Regions from separate parts of the Desulfuromusa ferrireducens genome, predicted to be linked through region 1. Evidence: riboswitches for the same ligand, from Rfam matches in the RefSeq annotation. Region 1 holds a riboswitch; the other holds the start of a gene.
What was found. Region 1 has a riboswitch for molybdenum cofactor ahead of ACZ5PT_RS05235 (ATP-binding cassette domain-containing protein). Riboswitches for the same ligand answer to the same signal wherever they lie in the genome.

Region 1 (8,967 bases):
GCCGAGCATCGATATGGTCGCCCGTGAGTGTAACGGTCAGTTCACCCGCGATATTGTCATCAAGGGCAAGCAGTACAAAAAAGGACAGCAGGTGCCGAGCTTTGCCTTCTTGCAGGCCGACGGCTCAACCACCAGCGGCAACTGGCTGTACTGTAATTCCTATACCGAAGCCGGCAACCTGATGCAGCGTCGCGGTCTGGAAGACCCCAGCGGCATGGGTTTCTATCACAACTGGTCCTGGTGCTGGCCGGTCAACCGGCGGGTTCTGTATAACCGCGCCTCGGTCGATCTGGACGGCAAGCCGTGGAACCCGAAAAAACCGGTTATCGCCTGGAACAAAGTGACCCGTAAATGGGAAGGCGATGTTCCTGACGGTGGTTGGGTACCGATGAGCGAAGATGGCACCAAGTCGCCGTTTATCATGATCGCCGAAGGCTATGGTCGTTTGTTCGCTGCCGGTCTGGCCGATGGTCCGTTGCCGGAGCACTACGAGCCGATGGAGAGCCCGGTCGCCAACGCCATGACCTCGCAGCAGAGCAATCCTGCGGTGTCGACCCCCGGCAAGATCGATAACACTGGCAAGTACCCCTACATCGGCACCACCTATCGGGTTTCCGAGCACTGGCAAGCCGGGGCCATGACCCGCAACCTGCCATGGTTGGTCGAGCTGGTTCCCGACATGTTTGTCGAGATCGGTGAAGAATTGGCCGAGTGGAAGGGCCTGAAAAATGGCGACATGGTGACGATTTCTTCGGCCCGTGGCGCGATTGAAGCCAAAGCGCTGGTGACTTCGCGGATCAAACCGCTGCGCGTCAGTGGCAAGATGGTTGAGCAGGTTGGCCTGCCGTGGCACTTCGGCTTCAACGGTCTGGCCACCGGTGGTAGCGCTAACATGCTGACCGCCGCGGTTGGCGATGCCAATACCACTATTCCAGAATACAAAGCGTTCCTCTGTAATATCGAGAAAGGAGGCATTAAATCATGAGCAAGAGTAACCTCTCGAAAAACAACGCCTTTCTGATCGATATGACCAAATGTACCGGCTGCCGTGGTTGTCAGGTCGCCTGTAAGCAGTGGAACCAGCTTGAGGCGGAAGAGACGGAGTTCTTCAGCGGCGAGGGCTATCAGAATCCGCCGGCGATGTCGGAATATACGTTTACCCGCATCAAATTCCGCGACTACCAGAAAAACGGCCAGAACGAGTTCGCCTTCTACAAAGAGATGTGCATGCACTGTAACGATCCGGCCTGCGCCTCGGTCTGTCCGGTCGGTGCCTTCGAGAAAACCGCAGAGGGTCCGGTCATCTACAAGGCCGATCGCTGCATCGGCTGCCGTTTCTGCATGATCGCCTGCCCCTTTGGCGTGCCTAAATACGAGTGGAGCAAAGGCCTGCCGCTGGTCAAGAAATGTACCGGTTGCTACAGCCGCCTCAAAGAGGGAATGAAGCCCGCTTGTGCCACCGCCTGCCCGACCGCGATTACTTATGGTCCGCGGGATGAAATGATCAAGATCGCTGAAGAGCGTCTGGCCAAGCATCCGGATAAGTACATCCACAAGGTTTACGGCAAAGAAGAAGCTGGCGGAACTTCGGTCATCTACCTGACCTCGCTGCCCTTCGATGAACTCGGCTTCAAACCGGTCACCCTGCGGGCTCTGCCTGGCTACACCTGGCAGGCGCTGCGGTTGGTTCCAGCGGCCTTTATTACCGTCGGGGGTGGATTATCCGCCCTGTCTTGGGTTACCCATCGTCGCGATCGACTGAAGAACGAGAGAGAAGCCGAGCAGGCCGATAATCCTGCGCCAGAGAAGGAGGATTAACGATGACTGCAGCTAAATATGTTGTCAATGAAGTCAAAGGCTACCACAGCTTTATTAAGTTTCTGATCTTTCTGGTCGTCGTCGCTGCGCTAGCGTCTATGGTGCGCTTTGTTTTTGGCCTGGGTGCGACCACCAACATGAATGACACCTACCCCTGGGGATTGTGGATCTCCTTCGATGTGGTGACGGCGGTGCCGTTGGCCGCTGGGGCTTTCACTTTGGGAGCCATTGTCCATTGTTTCCATATTAAAAAGCTCGAGCCGCTGGTACGCCCGGCGATTGTGACCGGCTTCTTGGGTTACTCGCTGGTCTGTATCGGTCTGATCCTTGACCTTGGGCAACCTCATAAAGGCTGGCACGTCCTGCGTTACTGGAACGTCCATTCACCGATGTTTGAAGTTTCCATGTGCGTTATGGCCTACACCACGGTGCTGTTTCTCGAATTTCTTTCGCCGGTGGCGGAAAAGTTCGGTTGGCACTTGTCTTTGCGGGTGCTGCGTTGGCTGGAAATGCCGCTGGTTATTCTGGCCGCAGCGATCTCGACCCTGCACCAATCGTCGCTCGGTACCTTCTTTCTGATCGCTGTCGACAAGCTGCACAACCTCTGGTACAACCCGCTGCTGCCGTTGCTGTTTTGGATCAGCGCCATCTGTTCCGGTATGTGCATCATCATTATTGAGGCGACCGCTTGTCACAAATGGATGGGACAGGCGAACGAAGGGGTGTTTTTGCAGACCCTGGCGAAGATTCTACCTTGGACGCTCGGCCTGTATCTCGCTGTGCGGGGCTACAGTCTGCTGGCTTTGTCGAATGGCCCCTTTTTCGATCGTCCGGTGCTGACGCTGCTGTTTGTTGTTGAGCTGGTGATTGGATTTATTCTGCCCTTCTTCATGTTTACCCAGAAGTCGGTGCGTAATGATGATCGCCGTCGGGCGATCGCTGCATGTCTGGTGGTTTTTGGTCTGGTGCTGAATCGCTTTAACGTTTCGATGTTCGGAATGATGAATCCAGACCAGATCTATTATCCTTCGATTGTTGAATCGCTGGTGACTATCGGTATCATCGCCGGGCATATCCTGTTCTTCGTCTTGATCGCCAAGTATTTCCCGATCTTTGAACATCACCCGGAAACGGTCGATTACTCGTTGCCCGATTCCTTCCATAAGATTGGTGGAGACGAACAGCAACCAGCAACCGCTAAATTGCCGAAAGGCAAAGCTGTTTCCGGCGTGAATTAAGCGCTCATTGTTGACCTCCTGCGGCGTTGTCGCAGGAGGTTCTTCTCCTGCGCCGGAAAAGCGATTGTCGTGGCGCTGGAGAGACGCTAATCTGTATTTGCTACTAAATCACTCCAAATCTTCGTGATTTGAGTTGAGGTTTGAGATCTATGGAAAAGCCATCTGAACATAAAATTATTCGCCTGACCAAAGGGCGCAGTGAAAGCGCCCGGCGGGCGGTGGTTGAAGAATATCCGCTACGTTTGCGCGTCAATGGCCGCGAACTGGCGACCCTGGTCAGTTCGCCGCACAAACTCAATTTTCTGCTGGCTGGTTTTTTTCGCCTGCAGGGCTTCATCGATTCGCTCGATGATATTCTTTCTCTCGGCGTCTGTGACGATTTCGGCTTGGCCGAAGTGCGTCTGCGGGGCGATCTGCCGGAGCTACTGCAACCGACCCTGACCTCCGGTTGTGGAACCGGTATCGCCTATAATCTGCCCGAGCGTTTGCTCGCTGATTCACGGCAAAAACAGCGCCGCTACAGCAGTGACCGCCTCTTTCAGCTGATGAAAGAGTTGAACGAGCGGACCGAGCAATATCGCAGCCACGGCGGCATCCACTCGGCGGCGATCGGCGATGAAGATGGTCTGCTGCTCTATGCCGAGGATATCGGCCGCCACAATACCCTTGACCGGCTCGCCGGAGAGGCGCTCTTCAAGCAACTCAACTTGCAAGATAAGATGCTGGTGACATCGGGCCGGATTTCTACCGAGATGGTTGCCAAGGCCGCGCGGCTTGGCATCGGCCTGATCGCCTCCCGGACCTCGCCGACCGACAAGGCCATCGAGCTCTGTCAGCAGGCCGGAATTACCTTGGTCGGTTACCTGCGTGGCAGCGGTCTGGAAATTTACAGCCATGCCCAGCAACTGCAGATTTCTGGTGCCGCTAAGCGGATCCCCGGCATCACTGGGGTGATCCTCGCTGGTGGCGAAAGTCGGCGCATGGGCAGCGATAAGTCGTTGCTACCGATTCAGGGCGCGCGCTTCATCGATCATGTTTATAGCCGCATGGCGGCCTTGTTCGATGAGGTGGTGATCGTTACCAATTCGCCGGAACTGTACAGCGAAATCGATTGTCGCAAGGTCCCCGATCTCTACTATGCGCAGGGGGCGCTGGCCGGGGTTCATTCCGGGCTGGCCCACGCCGGCAACGAGCAGATTTTTGTCGTCGGCTGTGATATGCCGTTTATCTCCGCTCGTGTGGTCCGGCATATTTGTGCTCAGGCCAGTCGTGGCGATCTGGTTATTCCGAACAGCAGTGGTGGCCACGAGCCGTTGCATGCCCTCTACGACAAGAGTTGTTTGTCGGCCATGGAGCAGGTGCTGGACGGCGGACAGCGGCGGATCATGCTGTTCTTCGATCAGGTCAAAGTAGTAGAAATTTCCAGCAAAAAGATAAAAGAGCTTGATCCTGGCGAGAAAAGCTTTCAGAATATCAACACGCCGGAGGATTATTTCCGACTGCGTGGTACTCTGGTTAGCAATGAGGAGTTAAGTTCCGTGCCGTTGCTCGAAGGCAACAGCAACTAAAAACTAAATATTGGTTCTCCGAACCGTCCCGCCTTAGAGGGTTTTCCTGATGGCGGTCGGTCGATGGGTGCGGCTGGAAACGGCCGGGCCTCCCGTTTGGAAAGGGGATCCTGAAAAAGGCTACTGGTGCAGCTTATCTGTCTCCTATGGTCTTTTAAGGGCTTCTTCCATGCGGAAGGAGCTTTTTTTGTGGGATCGGCATGATGACGACGCTGCTCGAACTAAACAATATCAGCTTGCAACAAGGGGATTTTTCCCTGCAGGTGCCGAGGCTCAATCTGCAAACAGGACGTCTCTATGTTCTGAAAGGGGAAAACGGCGCTGGGAAAAGTACCCTGCTGCGACTGTTGGCCCTTTTGCAACAGCCACAAAGTGGGCAGCTGAGTTTTGCCGGGCAGCCGGTGTTATGGACCGGGTCCAGTCTGCAACGGCTGCGGCAACAGATCACCCTGCTCGAACAGAATCCGCTGCTGTTTGTCGGCAGTGTTGAGAAGAATCTCGCTTTCGGTTTGAAACTGCGTGGCTTAAAAGGACAGGAGTTACAAAGCCGGATCGATCAGGCGCTGCAGGTTGTCGGCTTGGACGGTTTTCAGCAGCGCTCGGCAGAACAATTATCCGGCGGTGAAACCCGGCGGGTTGCGCTGGCGCGAGCCCTCTGCTTGCGGCCGCAGCTGTTACTGCTCGATGAGTCGACCGCCAATCTCGATGTCGGACAATTGGCTGCTTTGGAGCGTTTCCTGGTCGGTCTCCCACTGCAAGGGATGACGGTGGTGATCGCCAGCCATGATGCGCAACAGCCGCAGCGGCTGGGCGGTGAGATCCTCTCCTTGGCCGATGGTCAGCTGCAGCAAACGCCAGCGGTTCACCCAAACGAGAACTATCAACCCCTGCTGCGGCAGGTGAAGGGATAAGCAAATCGGGCGACCCACTGGGCCGTCTGGAACATGCACAACATGATTGTCATTCTCCGAGCTTTTTTTGCCTGTCGGTATTTGCCGTGGCGCTAAAGCCGTTGGGTTCGGTGGGAAACGACCGGACCTCCCGTATTTGGAAAGGAGACGTACAGTTGCACTAAATGGGTGCGGCTGTTTACGCCTTTCATCTGAAAGGCGTTTTTTGTTTGCAAGATGGAGGATAGAGGAAAATGAAAGTACAGCGTATTTTGGTTCTGCTAAGTTGCCTGTTGGTGCTAGCCGGAAGTGCATTGGCCAGCGAGCATTTGCGTCTCGCGACGACCACCTCAACGGAAAATTCCGGTCTGCTGGCCGAGTTGCTGCCGCCGTTTGAGCAGGCCAACGATTGCAAGGTTGACGTCATTGCCGTCGGCACCGGCAAAGCGATCAAGTTGGGCGAAAACGGCGATGTCGATGTGGTGTTGGTGCATGCGCGCAGCAAGGAAGATAAATTTGTCGCCGCCGGTTTCGGCGTTGATCGCCGCGATGTCATGTACAATGACTTCATCATCATCGGCCCGGCCAGTGACCCCGCAGGGATTAAAGGCAGTAAAGACGCGACCGCCGCTATGGCCAAGATTGCTGCCACCGGTAGTACCTTTGTCTCGCGTGGCGACGATTCCGGCACCCACTCGCGCGAAAAGCAGTTGTGGAAAAAGGCTGCTGTTGCACCGGCTGGAGACTGGTACCTGGAAGCTGGCCGCGGCATGGGCGAGGTAATCGTCATGGCTGGCGAGCGTCAGGGTTATACCTTGACCGACCGCGGCACCTACTTGGCATTCAAAACCAAGACCGAGCTGCGAATTGCCGTCGAAGGAGATAACGGCCTGTTTAACCCTTATGGCGTGATCATGGTAAATCCGGCCAAACACGACCATGTAAAGGTCGAGCACGCGAAAAAATTCCTCGACTATCTGGTTTCTCCTCCAGCCCGGGCCCTGATCACCAGTTTCCGTAAAGGTGGCGAGCAACTTTTTTACGTTGCCGAGTAAGGAAACTCTTTGGGCTTTTTAGGTGAATCCCTGCTTGCAGCCGTTGAGCTGATCATCAGTTTCGATCGGGATGTCCAGATGACCGTCTGGACATCCCTGTACACCTCCAGTTGCGCCATCCTGATGGCCGCGCTGGTTGGGGTGCCGATCGGTCTCTGGCTGGGGATCAGCCGGTTTCGCGGCCGGCGGTTGATGATCACCCTGCTGAATACCTTGATGGCTCTGCCGACTGTAGTGGTTGGCCTGCTACTGTTCGGTTTGTTCAGTCGACAGGGGCCACTCGGGGATCTCGGATTGCTGTTTACACCGCTGGCGATGATTGCCGGGCAAACGGTGTTGGCCACACCAATCGTTGCCAACCTGGTGTTGGCGGCAGTCAGCGGGTCCGACGAGCGGATTATCAACACTGCCCTGACCCTCGGCGCCTCCCGTTTGCAGGCGGCGGTGCAACTGCTGCGCGAGATTCGTTTCGGCGTGATGGCGGCGGTGATCGCTGGTTTCGGCCGCGTGATTGCCGAAGTCGGCGTGGCGATGATGCTCGGTGGCAATATCCGCGGCACCACCCGCACCATGACGACTGCCATTGCCCTGGAAACAAGTAAGGGGGAGTTTGCTTTTGGACTGGCTCTCGGATTGGTGTTGATGGGGGTGGCGCTGCTGGTTAATTTGGGATTAAATCTGCTTCAGCAACGCTAAAAATAAAGTTTAACGATGAGGAGAAAAGATGCCGATTTCATTTTATCAGGCGCGCCAGCAGATTATTGATGCTGTCGAACCGTTGGCGATAGAAAAAGTTTCCTTGCTCGACGCTGCCGGTCGGGCGGTCGCCGAGGATGTCATTGCCAACCAACCGTTACCGTTGTTCGATAATTCAGCGATGGATGGCTACGCGGTGCGTGCTGAGGATTGTTCCACCGGAGCGATCCTGCCGTTAGTCGGCTATCTGCCTGCCGGAGGCCGGTTGAATTGCACGGTCAAGGCGCAGACGGCGGTCAAGATCATGACCGGGGCGCCGATTCCGCAAGGTGCCGATGCGATTGTGCCCTTTGAGGAGACCGTTGAAGCCCCTGGTCAGGTGACTATTCTCGGGCCGGTCAAAAAGGGCGAGCATATCCGCTGGCAGGGCGAAGATATCAAACCGGGAGATCGGGTTATCGAGGCCGGAACCGTGTTGCGACCCGCCGAAATCAGCCTGCTCGCCTCTTTCGGCATGTCGATGGTCAAGGTGCGCCGTCGGGTCCGAGTGGCGATCCTTTCCACCGGCGATGAGCTGCAGGAACTGGATGAACTGCGTTTCGAAGGAGGCGTTATCAATAGCAACTCCTGGGCCCTGGCGGCGGCGATCCGCGAGATTGGCGCCGAACCGTTGATGCTCGGCATCGCCCGCGACAACCTGGAGAGTTTGCGGGAAAAGCTCAGTGATGGATTGCAGGCCGACGTGTTGATTACTTCGGCTGGAGTGTCCGCCGGTGATCGTGATTACGTCCGCGAGGTCCTCGAAGAACTGGGCGTAAAGCAACTGTTCTGGAAAATCAACATCAAGCCAGGTAAACCGACCGCGTTCGGCATGCAGGGTAAAACTCCTGTTTTTTCCCTGCCCGGCAATCCGGTTTCAACGATGATTACTTTTGAAGAGTTTGTCCGTCCGGCCTTGCTAAAGATGATGGGTCACCGCACCCTGCTCAAGCCGCTGTTCAAAGCCAAACTCCAGGAACCGGTGAAAAAGAAGTATGACCGTCTCCAGTTGATGCGGGTGGCGGTTGAGTTGAATGAACAGGGAGAAATGGTCATCGTCAGCGCTGGGGATCAGAATACCGGTATCCTGCGCACCATGATCTACGCTCAGGGGATTGCTCTTTTGGCTCCCGACAGAGATTATTACGCAGCAGGGGATAAACTGGATGTGCACCTGCTTGGGGCGTCCACGGCGTTGGGGTATTAGTATGGACAGAAAACAGCCACCGGCTATCTCATTTATCGCCCGTTCCGGGACCGGTAAAACCACCCTGCTGACCACCGTGATCAGCGAGCTCAAAGCACGCGGTTACAAGGTTGGGGCGATCAAGCACGACGCACATAAGTTCGAGATTGATCATCCCGGTAAAGACAGCCACCGCTTTACCGAGGCTGGAGCGGACAGCATGCTGATCTGCTCGTCAAGCAAGTTGGCGCTGGTTAAGCAGCATCAGCAATCACCGGAAATAGAGGAGTTGATCGGCGATTATTTTCCCGATGTCGATCTGGTTCTGGTCGAAGGTTTCAAACAGAGTGGCTTGCCGAAGATCGAGCTCTATCGTCAGGCGCATGGTGAAGGGCTGATTACGCGGGGGGAACGACAGGATCCCACCCTGGTGGCGGTAGCGACCGATACCGAGCTGCAGGTTGACGTGCCGCAACT
Region 2 (8,967 bases), 1.9 Mb from region 1:
CGGCAGCATCGAGGATCGTCGCCAGAGCGACGGAAACATGTTTGGCGCGGTTATCGAAACTGCCGGCACAGCCGACAAAGAACAGCACTTCGGTTGTTCCTGCTTCGAAGGGGCGCTCGCCGAGCTGAGTACTCCACTTGGTCCGCTCCGAAGGAGCGATGCCCCAGGGGTTGCTGCGCTGCTCCATATTCTCGAACAGGTTGAGCAGCTCTTCTGGGAATTCGGCCTTCTCCTGTACCAGATGCCGGCGCATTTTGACGATCTTCGGCATCTGCTCGATCAACACCGGACAGACGCTGACGCAGGAGCCGCAGGTAGTGCAGTCCCACAAGGCTTCGACGCAACTGCTGCCTTCGGCCTGCTCTGCGGCGATCAGCGGCAGATTCCCGGTCTGGCCGTTTTTCAGCGCCGGACCATTGTGCAGCAGATTGACCTTGATATCGTGAACGATCCGCCGGGGATTGAGCGGCTTGCCGGTAGTGTGCGCCGGACACAGATCCTGACAGCGACCACACTCGGTGCAGGTCATGCTGTCGAGCAGATCCTTCCAGGAAAACTGCTCAACGACACTGACGCCAAAGCGCTTGCCTTTGGCAAACTCTTCCCGTGGCTGGGTATTCGGTTTTTCCAGACTGGACAGATAGGTATTGGGGATGGCGGTCAAAATGTGCATGTGCTTACTGCGCGGCAACAGGTTCATAAACACCAGCAGCACCACGGCATGCAGCCACCAGGCGCCCAGCGCCAGGGATTCGAGAGCGGAAGAGGAAATGCCAGCAAGCAGCTTACCAAACAGAGCCGATATCGGCCGCGCGGCATGGTCAGCGCCGAGGGCAATCTGCGCCCCGTGCAGAAAGAAGAAAGCCAGCATCAGCGTGGCGATCATACTCAGAATCAGCAAGGCTTCGCCGCTCCGAGGTGACGTATAATCGTTACCCAGATAGTCGGGCGCAAAGAACAGCCGACGGGAAAAAGCAAAGATGACGCAGGCCAGAGTCAGCAGTGAAACGGCATCAAAAACAAACGCCAGGCTTTGATGCAAAAAAGCCGGCAACAGCGCCAAAGAGACTGAGGGGAACAGACCCTCCAGCAGAAACTCAGCGTTGGCTAGCACCAGCAGCAAAAAGGCCCAGAACAGCAGCGAGTGGTTAACGCCAAAGGGGCGCTGGATGACCCGCTTCTGGGCGAAAGCATAGCTGAGCATGCGCATAAAACGAGTTCCAGACCGGTCGTTGCGCTGTTCAGCAGTCCCCAGAGAGATTAATTCCAACCGCTGGTAGCAGCTGAAACAGAAGCACAGCAGCGAAACAGCCAACAGGGGGATATATATAGTTTGATTGATCGACATGACGTATCTCATTACTCCTGGATATAAAACGTTAGCAGCGACAAAGTGTTACGCGGCGTGGTCGCTTCGACGTTGCTCTTTCAGCGCGCGGATTCCCTGAGTCAACGCCGGCACCACCTGAAACAGATCGCCGACAATGCCGTAGGTGGCCACTTGAAAAATGGATGCCTCGGGATCACGGTTGATGGCGATAATTACGTCTGAGTCCTGCATGCCGACCATGTGTTGAATGGCACCGGAAATACCACAGGCGATGTAAATCATCGGCCGCACCGTCTTGCCGGTTTGACCGACCTGACGACTTTGCGGTTTCCAGCCGGCATCAACCGCGCTACGCGAAGCGCCAACCACCGCGCCAAGCTCGTCAGCCAACTCCTGGAGGAGAGAAAAATTATCTTTATTCATCATGCCACGGCCACCCGAGACGATAATCTCGGCGCCGGCGATGTCGACCTGATCCTTGCCCCCCTGATCCGTAAGCACCTCCAGCACCTTGACCAGAATGCTCTCTTCACTCGGAGCAAACGATTCCCGCGTCACCTTGCCACTACGACCGGCAACATAGGCCGGAACCTGCATCACCTGCGGCCTGACAGTCGACATCTGCGGCCGGAAGCGGTCGCACATGATGGTCGCCATGATGTTGCCACCAAAGGCTGGTCGCGTCTGCGCCAGGTTGCCATGGGCATCGATCGCCAGTCCGGTACAGTCGGCGGTCAGCCCGGTACCGACCACGGTCGCCACCGAGCCGGCTAGATCGCGACCTTGACCTGTCGCGCCCATCAGGATGATCTCTGGTTTGTGTTTATCAATCAGGAAACAAAGGGCGTCGGTAAAGGGCTCGGTCCGATAGTCGGCATAGACGGCAGCATCCAGCGTAATCGCCGCGTCGGCGCCGTAAGCGTAAGCTTCACTCCGAACCGCTTCAATATCCTGGCCGATAATCACCGCTGAAAGCTCAACACCGAGCTTATCCGCGAGCTCCCGGCCGCTGCCGAGCAGTTCCCAGGAGACCTTGGCGATCTCGCCTTGATATTGTTCGATAAAGACCCAGACCCCTTTATACTGGGCGAGCCTTGCGCGCAGGGCAGCCTCTTCGGGAGTTAACTCTTCAACACCATTTTTCTGTGCTTCCCAGAGTCTGAGCTGCTCGACTTGCTCCGGGGTATAAAACATCTCCAGGGCACCAACCGCACAGACCTTGACGCACTTGTCGCAGCCGACACATTTTTCCTCATCGATGGAGAGCAGTTCACCCGCGTCGTTGATGCGGATGCCGTCAACCGGACAGGCGCTGGCGCAGCGTTCACCGCAAGCAACACATTTCCCCTCGATACAACGAGCCACGCCCCGTGGCTTTTTAACTTTTGTCTCTTGCATAGCAATAAAATCCTTACAGAGTTTCTGGGCGGTTAAACCGCCAAAAGATCCTTGGATAAAAGTTTGTCGATGAGCAGTTGCGCCGTGCCTTGCGGGTCGTTGATGCCATCACCAATGATCTCGCCCTGATCGCGCTGCGGAGAGAATATTTTACTGACCCAGGTCGGCGAGCCCTTCAGGCCGATGGTCTCGACATTCAGCTGCAGGACGCTGTTGTCCCAGGTTGTCACCTCGGCATCTTCGGCCGCCAGCCGCATCGGCACGGTCGGGTAGCGTGGTTGGTTGATTTCACGGACCACGGTTATCGTCACCGGCAGCGGCGCTTCGACGATCTCATAACGCCCTTCCAGCTTACGCCGGACACGGATCATTTTGCGCTGCAGATCGAGATGTTCAATCCGATCGACCAGGGTGAGCTGATGCAGGCCGAGCCGCGAGGCGATACCAGGACCAACCTGGGCGGTATCGCCATCGATAGTCTGCTTGCCGCAGAAGACAATCGCCAGTTCGTCGGTTTTGGCCAGTAGATCGATGGCAGCCGAGAGCACGCAACTGGTGGCCAGGGTGTCGGCGCCGCCGAAACAACGATCCGAAAGCAAAATAGCGTCATCGACCCCCAGCGCGCAGGCCTTGCGCAGCGTCGCTTCGGCATTCGGTGGACCCATCGACAGCGCAACACTGCGCACCGCGTACTGGTCGCGCAGCCGCAGACTTTCTTCGAGAGCGTGGGTGTCGTAGGGATTCATGATGAACGGGATGCCATCGCGAATCAGAGTGTTGGTAACCGGGTCGATCTGCACCTGAGTGGTGTCAGGAACCTGCTTGATACAAGAGATGACCAGCATGAAATCAATGTCCCTTCGAAAGGTTATTCGGAATTCTTCGGTTCTGAAAGCCAGCGGGGTGGAGCGAGATCTGCTTCAAAGCGATATTTCGTGAAATTCCATATCGAGCAGATCGATATTCAGGATGCGCCCCCTAAGAAGCGTCCCCTTGCCGAGGAGAAGCTTGCAGACCTCGGCGACTTCAAGGCTGGCAACAACTGCCGGGGTAAAAGAAGGGTTGCCCATATTCTGTTCCACGCCTTTTCCACTGTTGTTATGGGCGTAGAGTTTTTTTAGCGATTGATCGCCGGGAAAGACCGAGCAGACATGTCCGTACCAACCGGCAATCGCCCCGTGCACCATCGGCAGGCCAAGCCGCGTACAGACCTCAGCCAGATCCAGCCGGGTGTTAACGCTGTCCAAACAATCGACGACAACATCGGCGTGCTGCAGCAGTCGCTGACCATTGTCCAGACCGAAGGTCTCCCAACATGGAGTAACGGACACGGCTGGATTTATGTTGGCAATTCGCTCGTCGGCCGCATCGACTTTCGGCTGTCCCAGACTTTTGATCGATGCCAGCAGCTGTCGGTTCATATTGTGCTCTTCGAACATATCGGGATCGATGGCGATAATCTTGCCGACTCCCAGACGGGCCAGCTCTTCCAGAACGTAGCCACCGAGGCCGCCACAGCCGATCACCGCGACACAGCTGGCAAACAGCTGACGTTGTTGGGCAACGTCAAGCATCGCCCGGTTGCGCTGATAACGGGCTGGAAGAAGATCATTTTCCAGGGCAATCGCTTCAATTTCGGCAATGCTTTTTCGGTAACAACAACTGGCCGCGAGCTGAATAGACCAGGGCAGCAGATCGCCATCGCTTCTGGCACGGAGAAAGCTAAGGGCATCGCACATACTCAGCCACCACCGACCAAGGGAAACAGCGCCAGGGTGTCCCCTTCGTTCAAGGGTTGCGATAATTGCGCATGGCGGCCATTGATAAGCACAATACCAATTTCTATTTCTGGAATCGTTAAAACCGCGACCACCTCGGCACAGGTCGTGCCGACGGCTATTTCCTGTTCCTTGATCTTGAAGCGATCATTGCGAAAATTGGCAAAGAGTTTAACGGTAATCTTCATCTCATTCTCCCTGTTTTCTGCAATCCATCACTCACGCTGGTACTCGTGAAAAAAATCCCGGTGTGGCCGCACAGTGACGGCCACACCGGGCAGGAGAGAGAGTTTACACCCTCTTGAGAGATGGTTTAAAAGTCCCAGAATGCATCGATCTCGTCACCAGTGAAATCCCAGACCGCATTGTGCGGCGCGACCGGCTCGAGGAAGAATTCGGGCAGCCGATCGTCCTTATTGGTGAAGCCAGCGCCAATATTGAAGGCACGCTCGGTCTTGAGGACGCTTTTGCCGAGGTTGGTGACATCGTCGCCGGTCAGTTCGATCCCGAAGCGGGCGTTGATCATGTCGATCAGCGCCGGCAGACACTCAGGGATGTCCAGAGCCGGGAAAGCGACAAAGATACACATACCGGTCGAGTCGACGGCGGCGGTAGCAATCTGCAGGTTGCGAGAGAGCTCGACCTGACCATCCTTCTTCAGCGGGTCAACGTAACCGCCGATATTCAGGATATTGGTGGCGATAGCGTAACCGGCAGTGTGGTCGGCGCCCATGGTGCTGGTCGCGTAGGTGATGCCGATACCCTTGACACTGCGAGGGTCGTAGGCAGGGATCGCCTGATTCTTGACCACTGGGACGCGGGTGACGCCGTAGGTTTTGCCGACGCTGCCGGCACCACCACCGAGAATCCGGCCGAGCGGGGTGACTTTGCCGATTTCTTCCCTCAGTAAACGGATGACCCCTTTGCCGTCGCCAAAGGGGAGAATGCCGGCTTCCATGGCGACACCGAACATGACGGCGGTCTCGATGGAGTCGACACCGATATCATCCATGATGCTGTCGGCTACGGCGATATCATCGAGGATCTCGATACAGCAGTTGGCACCTAAGCCCCAGATGGTCTCGTACTCAAAGCCGGAAGTAAGGTACTTGCCGTCCTTGTCATTGTAGACCTGTGAGCATTTCATGATGCAACCGGCATGACAGCCGTGCTTGGTCTTGCCACCGCGCTCGACGATGGTGTCATGCATGGTCTCGCCGCTGATGTTGTCGTGTGCTTCGAACTGACCGTAGGTGAAGTTGCGGGTTGGCAGACCACCAGCCTCATTGAGGATATTTACCAAGACGTTGGTGCCGTAGGTAGCCAGACCTTCACCAGCGACCGGGTGATCAAGAATCGTCTTGGCGAAAATGCGGGCCGCGGCCTTGAATTTCTCCGGATCGGCGATGGTGACGCCGGGAGCGTCGCTCGCATCAACGGTGATGTACTTGATCTTTTTCGAGCCCATGACCGCACCCATGCCGCCGCGGCCGTGGCTACGGATCTTGCTGTCGGGGTCTTTGACCGAAATATTGGCAGCGGCCATCTTCGCTTCACCGGCCTGGCCGATCATCATGATGCCGACCTTCTTGTCGAACTTGGCCTCAAGCGCCTCAATGACAGCAAAGTTACCTTGACCGAGCAGCTCAGTCTCTTCGGCGATGGTCACACCGTTAACGGTGATGTTGAGGCTGTAGAATTTGTCTTCCTTCGGCAGGCCCTCGATTATCAGCGCTTTGATGCCCATCTTGGCAAACTGCTGAGCGGTGGTGCCGCCGGTGTTGCTCTCTTTGATGGTGCCAGTCAGGGGACTCTTGGCGCCACAGGACATTCGCCCGGAGTTGGCGGCCGCAGTGCCTGAGAGCAAACCAGGAGCGAAGACCAATTTATTATTTAATCCCAGCGGGTGACAGGCGGGATCGACCTCTGCGGAAACGATGGTCGAGGTCAGGGCGCGGCCACCGAGGCCAGCCCAGTTTTGCGGAACCTCCTCAACGCTGCTGGTGAGGTCGGTCATGTTAACGCGAAAAATTTTGTCCATGTTGTAGATACTCCCATTCGGCAAAGATGATGCGTAATGCACATATACGTTCAATCTCCTTTTCGAAAGGGAGGCCGCGCCGTTTCCAGCGGAACCCGGCGGCCTGCCACCATCAGGAAAATCCTCTAAGGTGATCAGGCTCGGAGATCGATATTTGTTTCAATAACTAACAGCCAGATTGCTGCTTATTGCAAAAAAGGGCCGGGAGAGTATTCACCCCGGCCCCAGAATCCGAAACGCTTACATTGCGGCCTGGTAGATGCCGATGACGTCATCGAGGTTCGCCTTGCGCGGGTTGGTCAACATGCAGGCATCGTTCTGAGCGTTGCCTGCCATAACGGCAAGGTCAGCTTCCTTAACGTTGAGTGCGGTCAGACCGGTCGGGATGCCAATGTCAGCAGAGAGCTTGCGGATTGCCGCGATGCCCTTGGCGGCAGCAGCAACAACACTCAAACCGTCAATGTTCTCACCCATCGCCACGGCGATATCAGCGAAACGCTGTGGGTTGGCGATAACGTTAAATTCGCAGACCGACGGCAGCAGGATAGCGTTACAGACACCATGGGGGAGATTGTAGAAGCCACCGAGCTGGTGGGCCATAGCGTGGACATAACCGAGGGAGGCGTTGTTGAAGGCCATGCCAGCGAGGTACTCAGCGTAGGCCATCTTGTCACGCCCTTCGAGGTTGTCGCCGTTGGCAACGACCGGACGCAGGTACTCGGCAACCAGCTCAATCGCCTTGATGGCACAGGCGTCAGTGATTGGGGTGGCAATGGTCGAGACGTAGGCCTCAACCGCGTGAGTCAGTGCATCCATGCCGGTTGCAGCGGTCAGGGCAGCAGGCTTGCCGACCATCAGGACTGGATCATTGATGGCGATATTTGGCGTGCAACGCCAGTCAACGATAGCCATTTTCACTTTGGTATCGGTGTTGGTGATGATGCAGAAGCGGGTCATCTCTGAAGCGGTACCGGCGGTGGTGTTAATGGCGACAAAAGGAGGCATTGCCTTAGTGGTCTTGTTAACGCCTTCGCAATCGCGGATGTGCCCGCCATTGGTGGCAACCATGCCGATGCCCTTAGCACAGTCGTGGGAAGAGCCGCCACCGAGGGAAATGATGGTGTCGCATTTCTCGCCCTGGTAAACCTCCAGACCGTCATGAACGTTTTTGTCGGTCGGGTTTGGCTCGGAACCGTCGAAGATGACCACGGGAATACCAGCGGCTTCGACCTGAACTTTGATCTGCTCAGCCATGCCCATAGCGACAATGCCCTTATCGGTGACCAACAGTGCCTTGGTGCCGCCCAGCGCCTTGACCTGTTCGCCGGTTTCCTTTGAGGAACCTACGCCCATGAGGGAAACAGTCGGAATATAGAATCCATAAGTTTGATCTGCTAAAGCCATTTTTTCTCTCCTTGTTGTTTCATTGGTGTTGTTGTGTTGCCAGAAAATATAAAAAGTAAAACGTAGGTTTAGGACTAGAGCAACAAGGGTGCCAGTTGCGAAAAAAGTACTTAACATACCGTAAACACAATCTTATTTCTTGCCATCGCTGACAGAAACAGTATTGAACTAAATTTCTCCTTCAGGACTATTTCGGCACAGAACGTTCCAGAACGGATCGATCTGCTACACCTGCCACACCTGTCACACCTCCCCCTACCCTCCCTGCGACAAACACAGTTCATGGCACAAATCGTTCCAAAGTGGGACAATATGTACCTATTTAATACATTCCACTACATGGTAGCCCTGCTGTTCAACGAGCAGGGATCGCCGAAAAGGACAGCCCATATAAATATCTAAAACCCACCCCAGCTCCCAGCCCGTATACGTAACAACGTTTAACTCTGTCGAACTGCCGCCTATCAGCACACTCTCGTCGTCGCGATAAACCCATCGTCTGGAAGGAAAACTGGAAATTTGCATGACTTTTGCAATTGATGCCCTGCCTGAAAGAAAGGCTGTCGCCGGACAAAACTGCAAGCGACGGTTTTCGCCTTGCCCTAAACGGACAACCTATCTATTCGACAAACACAAGACAGAAGGATGAACCAATGAAATCAAGACTGACGTTGTTAATCACCGCTTGCCTGTTAGGGGCACTGACCACCCCTGCGTTGGCGACCGAGCATCTGCGCCTGGCAACCACCACTTCGACAGAAAATTCAGGGTTACTGGCGGTACTGCTCCCGCCTTTTGAGCAGGCCAATGATTGCCAGGTTGATGTAATCGCCGTCGGCACCGGCAAAGCAATCAAACTGGGGGAATCGGGCGATGTTGATGTCGTCATGGTGCATGCCCGCAATAAAGAAGATAAGTTTGTTGCCGCAGGCTACGGCGTCGACCGGCGGGACGTGATGTACAACGATTTTGTCATCCTCGGACCAGCCAAGGATCCGGCCGGCCTTAAAGAAGCA

Region 2: linked by a shared signal. The riboswitch ahead of ACZ5PT_RS13780 (aldehyde ferredoxin oxidoreductase C-terminal domain-containing protein) and the one ahead of ACZ5PT_RS05235 (ATP-binding cassette domain-containing protein) in region 1 are both predicted to bind molybdenum cofactor.

Annotation. Positions count from the first base shown of each region.
Region 1 covers NZ_AP042415.1:1,144,627-1,153,593, reverse strand. The annotation lists gene fdnG (formate dehydrogenase-N subunit alpha) at 1-985, shown strand, start outside; gene ACZ5PT_RS05250 (4Fe-4S dicluster domain-containing protein) at 982-1,818, shown strand; gene nrfD (NrfD/PsrC family molybdoenzyme membrane anchor subunit) at 1,821-3,056, shown strand; gene fdhD (formate dehydrogenase accessory sulfurtransferase FdhD) at 3,206-4,624, shown strand; molybdenum cofactor riboswitch at 4,629-4,747, shown strand; gene ACZ5PT_RS05235 (ATP-binding cassette domain-containing protein) at 4,825-5,535, shown strand; molybdenum cofactor riboswitch at 5,578-5,698, shown strand; gene ACZ5PT_RS05230 (ABC transporter substrate-binding protein) at 5,769-6,569, shown strand; gene ACZ5PT_RS05225 (ABC transporter permease) at 6,579-7,265, shown strand; gene ACZ5PT_RS05220 (molybdopterin molybdotransferase MoeA) at 7,294-8,511, shown strand; gene mobB (molybdopterin-guanine dinucleotide biosynthesis protein B) at 8,513-8,967, shown strand, end outside.
Region 2 covers NZ_AP042415.1:3,069,250-3,078,216, reverse strand. The annotation lists gene ACZ5PT_RS13805 ((Fe-S)-binding protein) at 1-1,348, opposite strand, end outside; gene ACZ5PT_RS13800 (FAD-binding protein) at 1,397-2,728, opposite strand; gene ACZ5PT_RS13795 (electron transfer flavoprotein subunit beta/FixA family protein) at 2,761-3,573, opposite strand; gene ACZ5PT_RS13790 (HesA/MoeB/ThiF family protein) at 3,649-4,467, opposite strand; gene ACZ5PT_RS13785 (MoaD/ThiS family protein) at 4,470-4,694, opposite strand; gene ACZ5PT_RS13780 (aldehyde ferredoxin oxidoreductase C-terminal domain-containing protein) at 4,820-6,547, opposite strand; molybdenum cofactor riboswitch at 6,587-6,705, opposite strand; gene ACZ5PT_RS13775 (iron-containing alcohol dehydrogenase) at 6,788-7,951, opposite strand; gene ACZ5PT_RS13770 (ABC transporter substrate-binding protein) at 8,605-8,967, shown strand, end outside.